Regions from separate parts of the Peribacillus sp. CSMR9 genome, predicted to be linked through region 2. Evidence: riboswitches for the same ligand, from Rfam matches in the RefSeq annotation. Region 2 holds a riboswitch; the other holds the start of a gene.
What was found. A riboswitch is a leader RNA that binds a small molecule or an ion and turns the genes downstream of it on or off. The one in region 2 is predicted to bind FMN.
Positions count from the first base shown of each region.

Region 1 (6,429 bases), on a different contig from region 2:
TAATTCAGCTTGCTTATTTTTCATTCCCATTTTCCTTCTTTAATAAGATTAAAGCCAATTCATTTTTCCACGTGGAAAAGGGATTAACTGGATCAACCTTAACTTCCGGCCATACATCAGCCATTTTTTCGGCATCCATCCCACAGATATCACAGCAAATGGGGTTCACTACTCGCTGCTTTTCTTCAAAGTAGTGCAGTATCCCTATACGGCGACATTCACGTGCATATAACCAATGAAGGAATTTATGCAGCTTTTCTTGATTACCGGATTTCCTCTTTTGGCAATACTCTTTCATTTCTGACATTTGGTCTAAAGGATTTTTAGTTCCATTAATGAGCTGGGTAAAAAAACGAAGTTGGATATCGTTCAAAGAAAAAGATTGAGACAGCTGTTCTTTTTCTGATAGGGTGAAATTCGCCAAACCCTTTTGTGAAGCATTAAGGAAAGAACAAACACCATCGATTTGCATATCCGTAGGTAACTGTTGTTCCATCAAACGCAAGGGAAGCCCTTCATCCCCTTCGCAATATAATAAGACAGCGACACTTTGTTTCCGATCTCGTCCCGCCCTGCCTATCTCCTGAAGATATGCTTCCATCGTGGATGGCATATGAAAATGGATAACGTATCTGACATCCGATTTATTTACACCCATGCCAAAAGCACTTGTTGCACATATAATTTTCAACTGACCAGAAATGAATTGCTGCTGAATGAGCATCCTTTGTTCCTGTTCCATGCCACCGTGATAATAATTGACACTGTCAATCCCGTTTTCCTGTAAAAACCCAGTGACCGATTCCGCAACCTTTTTAGATGAAAAATAAATAATACCGCTCCCTGTAAATTTCCTGACAAGCTCCAGTACACGGGATAGCTTTTCATCGTAACTGATCAGGCGCTCGACAATTATTGCAATATTTTCCCGATCAACAGATGAGACGATTTCTTCCGCTTGACCAATTTCGAGTTTACTTACGATGTCCCTTCGGACTTCAGTGGTTGCAGTTGCTGTCAGGGCAAGCGTCAACGGATTTTTCAACTCACGCCTCACTTCTCCTAAATTCAAATAATCCGGACGGAAATCGTAACCCCATTGTGAGATACAGTGTGCTTCATCTATGACGAACAAACCGATTTCTATCGATTTCAAGGATTTTAGTACACTCTCAAGACTTAGCATTTCAGGAGATAAAAAGATAAAACGATAACTATGTAATCGATCGAGAGCTTTCCTTTTTTGATTTAGCGTCAAAAAAGAATTGAGGGTCAATACGCTTTTTTCGCCACTCATCTTCAGTTGATCTGCCTGATCCTGCATTAATGATAATAATGGGGAGACAATTAGGACAGTCTTATTTAAAAGGTAAGCCGGCAGCTGATAACACAATGATTTACCGGATCCGGTGGGTAGCATCGCTAATGTATGACGTCCGGACATCAATGATTCGATCACTTCTTTTTGTCCAGGACGAAATTCATCAAATCCAAATTTTTCTTTTAGGACACGTTCTATATTCATCATCCATCACCTATTTTCGCAAGTACAAGCCTGATTTGGAAAAAGCTTATCTGTTTATTATCGACCATCTGCTTGATAGCCTTAAGCTTTTTCGTACCAAGTTCATTAATAGCGGCTGCAATTTCCCTCTCATCGTCGAGAGACACATAATCGGCAATCGGAAAACTTTTATCCGATAGAACAATTTCGACTAGGTGATCCTCAATGGTGTTGACTTTCAATCGGCGGACCTCAGCTATTTCCCCAAGGTTTTTCCCTTCTTGGATGTATCGTAAAGTAGTTTGTGTAGATTGTGTCAAATGAGGATTTTCACCCCTTTGCCAATCATAGATCAACGTTGACAAAAGGGGGTAACCCGTTCCCGTTTCCATTTCAGAAAGCATTTGATGCAACGAGTCAAGGAAAGTAAAGCGGATAAACTCTTCTTCTAGATCTTTCCTTTTTGCAATCTGTTCAAACGTAAGCCCAATCCTGTTTGTCCCAGTTAATTTCATAATGAAAACATCTCGTTTCAAATCACTTTGACTTTCTAAAAGGGATATCAGTTCTTCATATAGATGTTGCGCAATCAACTCTCGGTCCTGACGATTGGCATGTAAAAATTCCTTTACGAAAAATTGGATTTTGGGATTTCTTTGTATCGGATAAAAACGCCTTTCATTGTGGACAATATGGGATATGGTTTGAATGAGTAAGTTTAACCTTCCCCAGAAAACCGGGGTGATATTGTGATACTTCCAACCATTTATAAAATTCGGAAAAGGATTATCATTGAAGTAATCGACTAACATCCCCTCACCTTGCATACTAATTTCAAATGCATCTGATTTATCCGTTAAATTTATGTATTCATGGTCAAGGAACTGTTCAATGTTTTGATTTAACTGCTGACGGGTAAATCGTGGTATTGTCCCAAATATATTCGTCAACCCGAATAAATGGGCATCCTGGATTGTTTGTGACGACTTCTTCCCCTGAAGCATATGGTATATAGCATAAATGGAACGTTCACCTTGAAATTTTTTTATCGCATATAGAATGATTGCCTGTAGATAATTTTTCATGGGACTCACATCCTTGTTTCATTTATCCAATAAACCTATTGTAACAAAAAACTGCAAAAATCGCCGTTATTATTGATGAATACAAGGAAAATTATGTGACTAAATGACGCATCATGGAAAGGGCCATGTTAATTATTCGATGATTTTCGTTGACATCCTGCTACATGATAGTTATTATCAATACAATTTCTATTGAAAAGTTTGGCATTCGGTCTTACAATAAGAAAGAGATAATAATCTGAAATAAAAAGATTATCAGTTGTCTATCAACTTAGGAGGGGTTATATTCATGGCTAAATTTACTATTGTGGATAAAGAAACATGCATCGCTTGTGGCGCTTGCGGAGCAGCAGCACCAGATATATATGATTATGATGACGAAGGGATTGCATTTGTTACCCTTGACGATAACGAGGGAATCGTTGAAATTCCAGATGTACTTATAGATGACATGATGGATGCATTTGAAGGATGTCCAACGGATTCTATTAAAGTTGCTGATGAGGCATTTGACGGGGATGCACTAAAATTCGAATAAAGATACAAGCCATTTTCAATCGAGAATGGCTTTTTTTTTTGGTCAATTTCATTGCATCTTCCCCTGCCAAATTAAACGGACATAAAAAACAACCGAATTTGGATATCGGTTGTTTTTATGTTTCTATCGTAAATGCCATTAAGCATTTTTATATAATGTTTGCTTATTGATCCATGCCTGTAATTTAATGAACAACAACATGAATACAGATGTTATAAGCACGCCTTTAATTACATTGAAAGGCAAGATTGCCGTCGTGATTAGCTTTCTTGATTCGGGTGCCGACATTGCATCCCATCCCATAAAGAAGGTATAAGCCGGTAAAAAGACATAATAGTTTAAAACACTCATAAATACTGCCATGGAAACTGTTCCCGCAAGTAAAGCGAACGTCATCCCTTTTTTTGAATTGATTTTCTGAAATACATAATAAGTTGGCAAGACAAACAGTATTCCAGCTATAAAGTTAGCAATATGCCCCACAGGTACAGCTGTCAAGGTCCCTGTCATGACTAAATCCAATAGGTTTTTAAGGAATTCAACTAGAATTCCTGCCATAGGACCAAAAATCAATGCCGCCATCAATGCTGGTATGTCGCTAAAATCAACATTCAGAAAAGGTGGAAATCCTGGAAACGGAAAATTCAAAAGCATCAATAAATAAGAAATGCTTCCCATCATTGCCAGTGTGACCGTTTTTTTCACTTTATTCTTTTTCATAGTTCTCTCTCCTTCTTTTCCGATCTACCTGAAAAGAGGTTAGTGTTCCTTAATGATGTCGATGCTCAATAAAAAAACCTTTAATTCCAATAGAATTAAAGGGATAAATTAAAGGTTACATCAAACAAACGTATCAGCAAATGACTGTTGAAACGCACTCAGGAACCTCCATCTTCTCCCATCCAGACTATACTGTCGGCTTTGGAATCACACCAAATCCTGCCCCGTAAGGCTCGCGGGCTTAGAAGGAGAACTTCCTTCATCACCGCCGGTGGGGAATTGCACCCCGCCCCGAAGATAGACCTATAAAATTTTTAGTTTCCTTTCGTTTCCGAAAGGTGCGTTAAGTAGCTTTGTATCAGCAGTTTATTCATATAGGCGATTTAATGTGTTTCCACTAATCCCCTTTGAAAACCCGCTTTTCCAACCAAGTTTCCTACCAAAAACCTACCGTTTCTCCACCACTTAATTTATTTGATTTTATCATGCAAATTTAAAAAAGCAAGAAATAAATTTCCGCCTTTAACCTTTTTATCATTTGCTCCAAACCAATTAAAAAAGACATGCTTGGGTATTTTATTATTCCTACCGACCTATAGTACTCTATAACGAGCATTGGCTAATAACTCATATGTTTGTCTTCTTCCTATCTTAAGCATTTCTTGAATCTCTTTTGGTTCAAGCACCTCGGGATATTCGTTTCTGTTTATAAGCCCCATTTTAAAATCTCCTTATTTTAAATACAGCTAGTTTTTAATAATTCGATTCCTCCTTATGTATTTTTTTCTTTGATCAGAGGCCTTTTCTTTTAGGCAAACGGCTGACAACGCGTTTTAATCGCTCCAGTTTTTTCTGTTTATCCTGTTGATCCGCATTATAAATCGCTATACTTCCTGTCTGGCCGCCAATTTGATTAGTGGGACCAAAGATCTTACATTTCTCTTACGTAATGCCATGAGTTCACCTTGCCGGATTCGAAGCCAATATGAAGATCATCTTGTTACGGTACTCAAATCCGCTAAGACTTACTTACTTTATCTTTGGTCCAGTAATCCACTTTGGGCTTACCAGTGGTTTTGAGCATCTGTTACATACAGTTAGGATGAATATCTATCGTCATGGTGAATGTCCATTTATAGATTAAAAGGTTTAAAACAATAATTGGATATACAAAATGATAATTCGGAATAATGTAAATAATTTTTCTTTTTTAGCAATCGATGAGGAAGCCAATATTATGGCGGCCTTCCATACACGATCAGGATGATAATTATTGTTTTAAGCGCTTACATCCATTTAAGTCAAATTGACATAATTACCATTTCAATTGTAAAATTAACTGAAATTTAAGATAATTATTCTCCCCTAGGAAGGTGTTTAGCATGTATCGGATTTTAGTGGCAGATGCCATCAAACCAGAAGGACTCGGACCGCTATCAGAGGCATCCCATATTCTTCTTATTCAGAAGACAGTAGAAGAAGCGGCAAATGAACTTGATCGAATTGATGCAATACTTGTAAGAAGTGCAACGAAGGTAACGGAAGATTTAATGAACCGTATGCCGCAGTTGAAAATCATAGCACGCGCTGGTGTCGGCGTCGATAACATAGACATCCCCGCAGCGACAAAACGCGGAATTGTCGTGGTTAATGCACCCGACGGAAATACCATTTCAACAGCAGAACATACATTTGCGATGATGGCCTCCATGATGCGACATATTCCGCAAGCTTATGCTTCATTAAAGAATGGGGAGTGGAAACGTTCTTCATATACAGGAACGGAACTTCGCGGCAAAACATTGGGTATAGTCGGCTTTGGACGTATCGGAGGGGAAATTGCCAAACGTGCTAAAGTATTTGGTATGGATGTCATTGTCTACGATCCGTTCCTTACTGCCGATCGTGCAAAGAAAATGTCCGTTACATCCCTGCCCTTAGATGAATTGCTTCCTAAAGCAGACATCATTACTGTGCATACTCCCCTAACGAATGAAACTAGAGGATTGATCAATAAAGAAAAACTGCTTACCTGTAAAAAAGGCATATATGTACTGAACTGCGCCCGTGGCGGTATTCTGGATGAAGATGACTTATATGAAGCGATAGTTGAAGGACATGTTGCCGGAGCGGCACTGGACGTTTTCGTCGAAGAACCTCCACTTGGCCATAAACTGCTTGAACTGGATAGCGTCATAGCTACACCTCATCTAGGTGCATCTACGAAAGAGGCCCAATTAAATGTGGCCGTACAGGTTGCCCAAGAAGTATTGACCTATTTCGAAGGAAATCCAGTCTCAAGTTCCATCAACCTTCCAGCCATTTCTAAAGAAGTCTTTGAAAAGGTACAACCATTCTATCAACTTGTTCAGCAAATGGGATCCATTGCTTCTCAGTGCATGAAAGAAGGAATTCAGGAAATCTCCGTTACGTATGCTGGAGAATCATTGGACTTCGATACAGCGATTCTGACAAAAAGTCTGATCTCAGGTTTCTTCAAATCAAGAGTTGATGCAGCCGTCAATGAAGTGAATGCCCTGCTGATCGCAAAAGAGCGTGGCATCACAGTTGGTGAAAAAATC
Region 1 covers NZ_JAOPHO010000008.1:34,434-40,862, forward strand. Annotated here, with positions in the region: gene N9I19_RS06965 (CPBP family intramembrane glutamic endopeptidase) at 1-24, opposite strand, end outside; gene N9I19_RS06970 (RecQ family ATP-dependent DNA helicase) at 14-1,525, opposite strand; gene N9I19_RS06975 (YpbB family protein) at 1,525-2,589, opposite strand; gene N9I19_RS06980 (ferredoxin) at 2,879-3,127, shown strand; gene N9I19_RS06985 (ECF transporter S component) at 3,266-3,847, opposite strand; FMN riboswitch at 4,014-4,150, opposite strand; gene serA (phosphoglycerate dehydrogenase) at 5,230-6,429, shown strand, end outside.
Region 1: another riboswitch for FMN. It lies ahead of N9I19_RS06985 (ECF transporter S component); the one in region 2 lies ahead of ribE (riboflavin synthase).

Region 2 (6,429 bases):
AGATTCCATTAACGAGAGTAACTTTCTATGGTGGAAACATCGTAGTCGATGAATGAGTTGGGGAAAAGGGATGGCCGTTGCGGCTGTCTCTTTTTTTTGCAGGAGTCAGATACAATCCGCAAACATGCCTGAACTCCTTCTCGTCTTGAAATTAAAGTGGATATTCATTTTGCAGAATCCACTCTACATGCCTTTTCCACTGTATGGTGGGATTCCCAGTTAACCAAAAATATGCCGATGAAAATGAGTGAACCTCCAACCGCAACGTACCAGTGAACAGGCTCATCCAGCAAGAGGTAGCCAGATAGGACACCAAAAAAGGGAGCTAGAAATAGAAAGGCGCTCGTTTTGGCTGAATCCCCCTTTTGTAATAGGAAATACCAAACAGAAAATTGAACGATGGATGCCATGATGGCCAGCCATAACAAAATAAGGATGGATGCCTGGGAAAACTTGAAAAAGGGCTGTTCAAAAAGAAATGATCCAATGAGCAGGAGAAAACCTCCGCACAGCATTTGATAGGCTGACATGACCCAAGTGTCGAAGGTATGTCCCCAAACTTTCATCAATAGGGTCGCAATGGACCACGAAATGGCTGACATTAATCCAAGAAGAGTACCGGTCTTCAAATCAAGATGTGCCCCCATTGTGATAAAAACGCCAATAAAACCGAGCAAAACTCCCGACCATTGTTGCAAGGTGTAAATCGTTCTAAGAAATAGCGTTCCAAAAATGACCACTAATAATGGGTTCATGAATGTCAAGATCGAAAGTTCCCCGGCTGAAATGGTCCTTAAACCTACAAAGATGCATCCCATTACACCAGCCGTCTGGAAAAAACCGATGATACTCAATTTTGACCAATCCTTGATCTTTTTTGGATGCGGGCGTTTGATGAGCTTGACGACAATGGCCATGATGAAACCTGCTAGGATGAACCGAATCGCTGCAAGTAACATTGGGGAAGTATACGCTAAGCCAATTTTTCCTATAGCGAATGAAGAACCCATTAACGCAGTCGTTAAAATGACCAGAAAACCAAAAATGAATTTGTTCATCTTGTGCCCTCCCGAAGTCTTCAACTATAAATACCAGATTGTGAAATTATATCACACATACTAAATTATGGGTTTTTACAACAGGGATATCTATGTATGAAAACGCTTCCTTTATGTGGATTTTTGACATATGATATCAATAGACATAGGTTAGGAGGAGATGTTATGACAGGAAAGTATAAACAGTTTGAAACGGCAGTCATACATGAAGGATATGACTCGAAGAAGCATTTAGGAAGCTTGGCAACACCATTATTCCAAACCTCAACATTCACTTTTGAAACGGCCGAGCAAGGGGAACGGCGTTTTGCCGGTATAGAAGATGGATATATTTATTCACGCCTTGGAAATCCGACGGTACAAGTGCTGGAAGAAAAGATTGCCGCTTTGGAAGGCGGGGAAGCTGGCCTTGCTTTCGGATCAGGTATGGCTGCAGTTTCTGCGGTGCTTTTTGCCTTAACTAAAACGGATGACCACATCCTGTGTTCACAGGGTTTATATGGTTGTACTTTTGGCCTTCTGCAGTTAATGAAAAATAAATACCGCATCACTCATGATTTTTGTGAAATGGATACAGAAGAAAAGGTAAGGAAAATGATTCGGCCGGAAACGACCTGCATTTATGTAGAAACCCCGATCAATCCGACGATGAAAATGATTGACTTACAGATGGTAGTGAGAGTAGCGAAGGAATATAATGTGACGATTGTAGTCGATAATACGTTTTCGACACCCTACTTACAGAGACCCCTTGAATATGGGTGTGATATCGTCCTTCATAGTGCTACGAAATATCTTTGCGGACATGGGGATGTCGTTGCGGGCCTTGTCGTTGGTAAGAAGGACTTTATTAATCAGGTAGCTGGGACTACACAGAAGGATATCGGTGGAATCATTTCACCATTCGATGCCTGGTTACTATTGCGGGGGTTAAAGACCTTGCCTGTCAGGATGGACCGTCACTCAGCCAATGCAATGAACATCTTTCATGAACTTGTGAAACATCCAAAGGTGAAAAAGGTATATTATCCAGGTGATGAAGCTTCACCGGATCATTATATAATGCAAAAACAGATGAAACACGGAGGCGGCCTTATCTCTTTCGAATTGCATGGTACAAAACAGGATGCACAGGAATTCCTCAATAAATTGAAACTTATCAAAATTGCCGTCAGTCTAGGGGATGCCGAGACATTGATCCAGCATCCCGCTACCATGACGCATTCTGCCGTTCCTGAAGAATCGCGGGAACAAATGGGCATCAGTGACCAACTGGTCCGTCTCTCAGTTGGCCTTGAAGCTTGGCAGGACATCTGGCACGATCTTCAGCAAGCTTTTTAGACCACCAGATTTCCCTATCAGTTCTTCCGATTTTTAATGAAGGTCGTGATCGACACGATAAAAAGGAGAGCAGCCAGAATATAAGAAATGTCTGTGATTACCTGGCAGGGCGCACCATTTCGGATCCGGATGCCAATGAACGTCCAAACGAATACGAGAGGATAGCACCAATCCCGGTTTTTACCAGAAAAGACAAAGGCCAGGATTGTTGCTGCAATCAGCAAAACGATCGTCCAAGCTACACTGGAAATCCCAAAACCGTCCCATTCGATATAGGTAAGGTAATAAGAAATGTCGGCGATGGCTGCAACACTCACCCAGCCGGTATAAACGGAAAACGGAAATAGGTCGAAAGGAGTATGCTCCACTTTTTTAATGCTTGTATAACTGACCAATAATATAGCCAAAAGAGCAATGATAATGAATACGGATAACAAAAATCGTTCGTAATGCCAAGCCAAAAGCCAAGCGCCATTTAGGACACAGCTTAAAGCGAACCAAGGGAAGGATGCCTTATTGGCAGGGCTGTTTTGATGTTTACTTAAAAACTGCCTGAATACCCAGATGGCGAGCAGAAAATAGATTAAACCCCATATGGAAAATACATAACCGGCAGGAGTGAAGAGGACATCCAGTTTATCGGAAATCTCTCCAGATGTTCGGCCGTTCAAAGGCAGGAAATTGGCTAAAAAATTCATCGTGACGACGAATAGAAAGAAAAGCAAATTGTTGATGGCAATAAGCTTGGGCTTCCTCCTTGTTTGAATTGTAATCCCTATAACCTATTCCACCAATTAGGCCCGGTTAACCTTTTGGAGCACATCGAAGTTACTTGGAGCGGAATTTCATTTTTCCATAAAGTGAGGGAGTTCCTGTAACAAATGAACCATTTAAGTTTAGAAATTTTACATCCTCACTTTAAGGTGATAAAATATTCAAAGATTCATATTATTTTAGTCCTTCGGGGTCGGGTGAAAATCCCAACCGGCGGTGATGAAGAAATTCTAAGCCCGCGAGCCTGATAAAGGCAGGATTTGGTGAGATTCCAAAGCCGACAGTAAAGTCTGGATGGGAGAAGGACGTGTGGAACCCAAGTGTATACGTACGCCTAATTTTTCAAAAAAGAAAATATTAGGCCTTTTAGGTATACAGTTTTTTTCACTCATTTCTCCTGTTAACTCCTTAGGTCATCCTAAGGGGTTTTTTATATTTTATAAAAGGGGGAAAAACATGTTTACGGGAATCATCGAGGATATCGGTACCGTCCATTCCTTGAAAAAAGGGAAAAGCAGTATGGAGTTGTCGATCCGTTCTGAAAAAATCCTTGAAGATGTTCATCTGGGGGATAGTATTTCAGTCAACGGGGTCTGCTTAACGGTAACGTCCTTCACGAAAAGTTTGTTTACGGTCGACGTAATGCCGGAAACGGTCAAAGCTTCCTCGATCCGGACGTTAAAATTGGGATCACCTGTGAATCTCGAACGAGCCATGAGTGCACAGGGAAGGTTTGGCGGTCATTTTGTTTCAGGTCATATCGACGGGACCGGAACAATCATAAAAAAAGAACGAAAAGAAAATGCCGTATATTATGTAATCCAATTGGAAGAAGGGCTCAGTGCCTTTTGCATTCCAAAAGGCTCTGTAGCCATTGATGGAACGAGCCTGACGATATTTGGAATTGAACGAAACCTTTTGACTGTATCTCTGATTCCATTGACTCATCAGGACACCGTATTGGGACAAAAAGCGGCTGGCGATATCGTTAACATTGAAAACGACATGATAGGGAAATATATTATACATCAAATGAAAAATGGCGATTCAAAACCAGGACTGAATTTAGAGTTTTTGGCAGAGCACGGATTCTAATAAAAGGGCGGTGTAATGATGTTCCATACAATTGAAGAAGCGATCGAGGATTTGAAAGCTGGCAAGGTAGTAATCGTATCCGATGATGAAGACCGTGAAAACGAAGGGGATTTCGTCTTGTTGGCCGAAAAGGCTACGCCGGAAGCGATCAATTTCATGGCGACTCATGGACGAGGTTTGATATGTACAACCATTACAGAAGAACTGGCAGGGAAATTGAACCTGCATCCTATGGTAGGAGAAAATACCGATCATCATGGTACTGCCTTTACGGTTAGTGTCGATCATAAAAGCACTTCCACAGGAATAAGTGCTTTTGAACGGTCCTTGACCATTCTTGAGCTTCTTAAAGAAGATTCGGTTGCTGAAGATTTTCAAAGGCCTGGTCACACTTTTCCGATAGTCGCTAAAGAAGGCGGCGTATTAAGGAGGGCAGGACATACGGAGGCTTCGGTGGATTTGGCAAAATTATGCGGTGCCGCTCCAGCTGGTGTCATATGTGAAATCATGAATGATGATGGATCGATGGCACGCGTATCCGATTTAGAAGTCATCGCTGGGAAATTTAACCTGAAGTTCATTACGATAGCCGATTTGATTCGGTATCTTGAACAAAGTGATACAATCGGGAAACAGGCACTTGAACTGAACATCCCGAATGCTTGAAGGATTTTTAGCGAAATTAATCTTTAAATGAAAAAAATGTTTTTTAAAATTAGGAGGAATTGGACATGGGGAAAGTTATTGAAGCACAATTAATAGGATCAGGATTGAAAGTCGGAATCGTGGTAGGAAGATTTAATGAGTTTATCACAAGCAAGCTTTTAGGAGGGGCATTGGATGGCCTTAAGCGTCATGGCGTTGATGAAAATGATGTTGACATCGCGTGGGTGCCGGGTGCTTTCGAACTTCCGTTAATTGCGAAGAAACTTGTGAATACGGGTAAATACGATGCGGTTATCGGACTTGGAACGGTAATCAGGGGTGCCACTTCACATTATGATTATGTCTGCAATGAAGCAGCTAAAGGCATGGCTTCCGTTTCTTTGGACACAGGTGTACCGGTTATCTTCGGTTTGTTGACAACTGAGAACATTGAACAAGCCATTGAACGTGCCGGAACAAAATCAGGTAACAAAGGCTATGAAGCTGCCGTTAGTGCCATTGAAATGGCCAACCTTGGAAAATTGATAGAACAGTGATTTCACATCAGGAAAGCCGCAGGGAATAACATTCCCTGCGGCTTTTTGATGTGCCGGATTTTAAGGTCAATGAAGCATTTGTGACTTCCTATTTTTCCCCTGTTGTATGGACAATCTTGAAAATGGATATGGCCACTTATTGGGAGGGACCTAGAAAGATGGATAGGGTAAGACTTTAAGTAGTCACTAACGGGGAGATGTCTGAATCATTAAAGGTTAACTGTGCTGCCCTGTCAGTTTTAAAGGAAGACATGGAAATACAATTTCAAAGTAATGTGTTTTCATTATATTTGGGTATAATTTCTATGAAATAATGAATCATTAGTGGTTTTTCGAAAAAAAAACCGAACAAAAGCATCGCGTAATGAAAGCATGATAAAATATGCGGATATGATTATGCTACAATTGTAAAGATTGCAATTGAAATTCCTGTCTTTAGGGAAAAGTAAAATTATTAGTTATTAGGAGGGGTTTGTGTGTACCATCTCTTTACACATAATGATTTAGATGGAGTCGGCTGCGGCATTGTCGCTAAGCTGGCATTCGGAGAAGAAGTAGTGGTTAGTTATAATTCAATCGGTCGCCTTAATCAAAATGTAGGAGCATTTCTTGAGCAGGCAAAGATTGAGGATACATTGATTGTTACTGATCTATCGGTTGATGAAGATAACGAAAAAATGATTACGCAGTTTGTGGAAGACGGAGGCAAAGCGCTTCTGATCGATCATCATAAGTCAGCACTGCATTTGAACGAGCATGATTGGGCATCTGTAACTGTCGAACAGGAAGACGGTAAACAGACGGCAGCAACTTCATTATTCTATCAGTATGCAGTTGAAAATAAATTGCTGGAACCTTCAAATATTGTCGCTGAATTCGTTGAATTGGTCCGTCAATACGATACTTGGGAATGGGAAGTAAATAAAAATTCAACGGCAAAACGGTTGAATGACCTGTTT
Region 2 covers NZ_JAOPHO010000006.1:55,864-62,292, forward strand. Annotated here, with positions in the region: gene N9I19_RS06015 (DEAD/DEAH box helicase) at 1-56, shown strand, start outside; gene N9I19_RS06020 (DMT family transporter) at 165-1,058, opposite strand; gene megL (methionine gamma-lyase) at 1,224-2,399, shown strand; gene N9I19_RS06030 (tryptophan-rich sensory protein) at 2,417-3,097, opposite strand; FMN riboswitch at 3,353-3,483, shown strand; gene ribE (riboflavin synthase) at 3,630-4,268, shown strand; partial or broken gene ribB (3,4-dihydroxy-2-butanone-4-phosphate synthase) at 4,287-4,925, shown strand; gene ribH (6,7-dimethyl-8-ribityllumazine synthase) at 5,000-5,470, shown strand; gene N9I19_RS06050 (DHH family phosphoesterase) at 5,947-6,429, shown strand, end outside.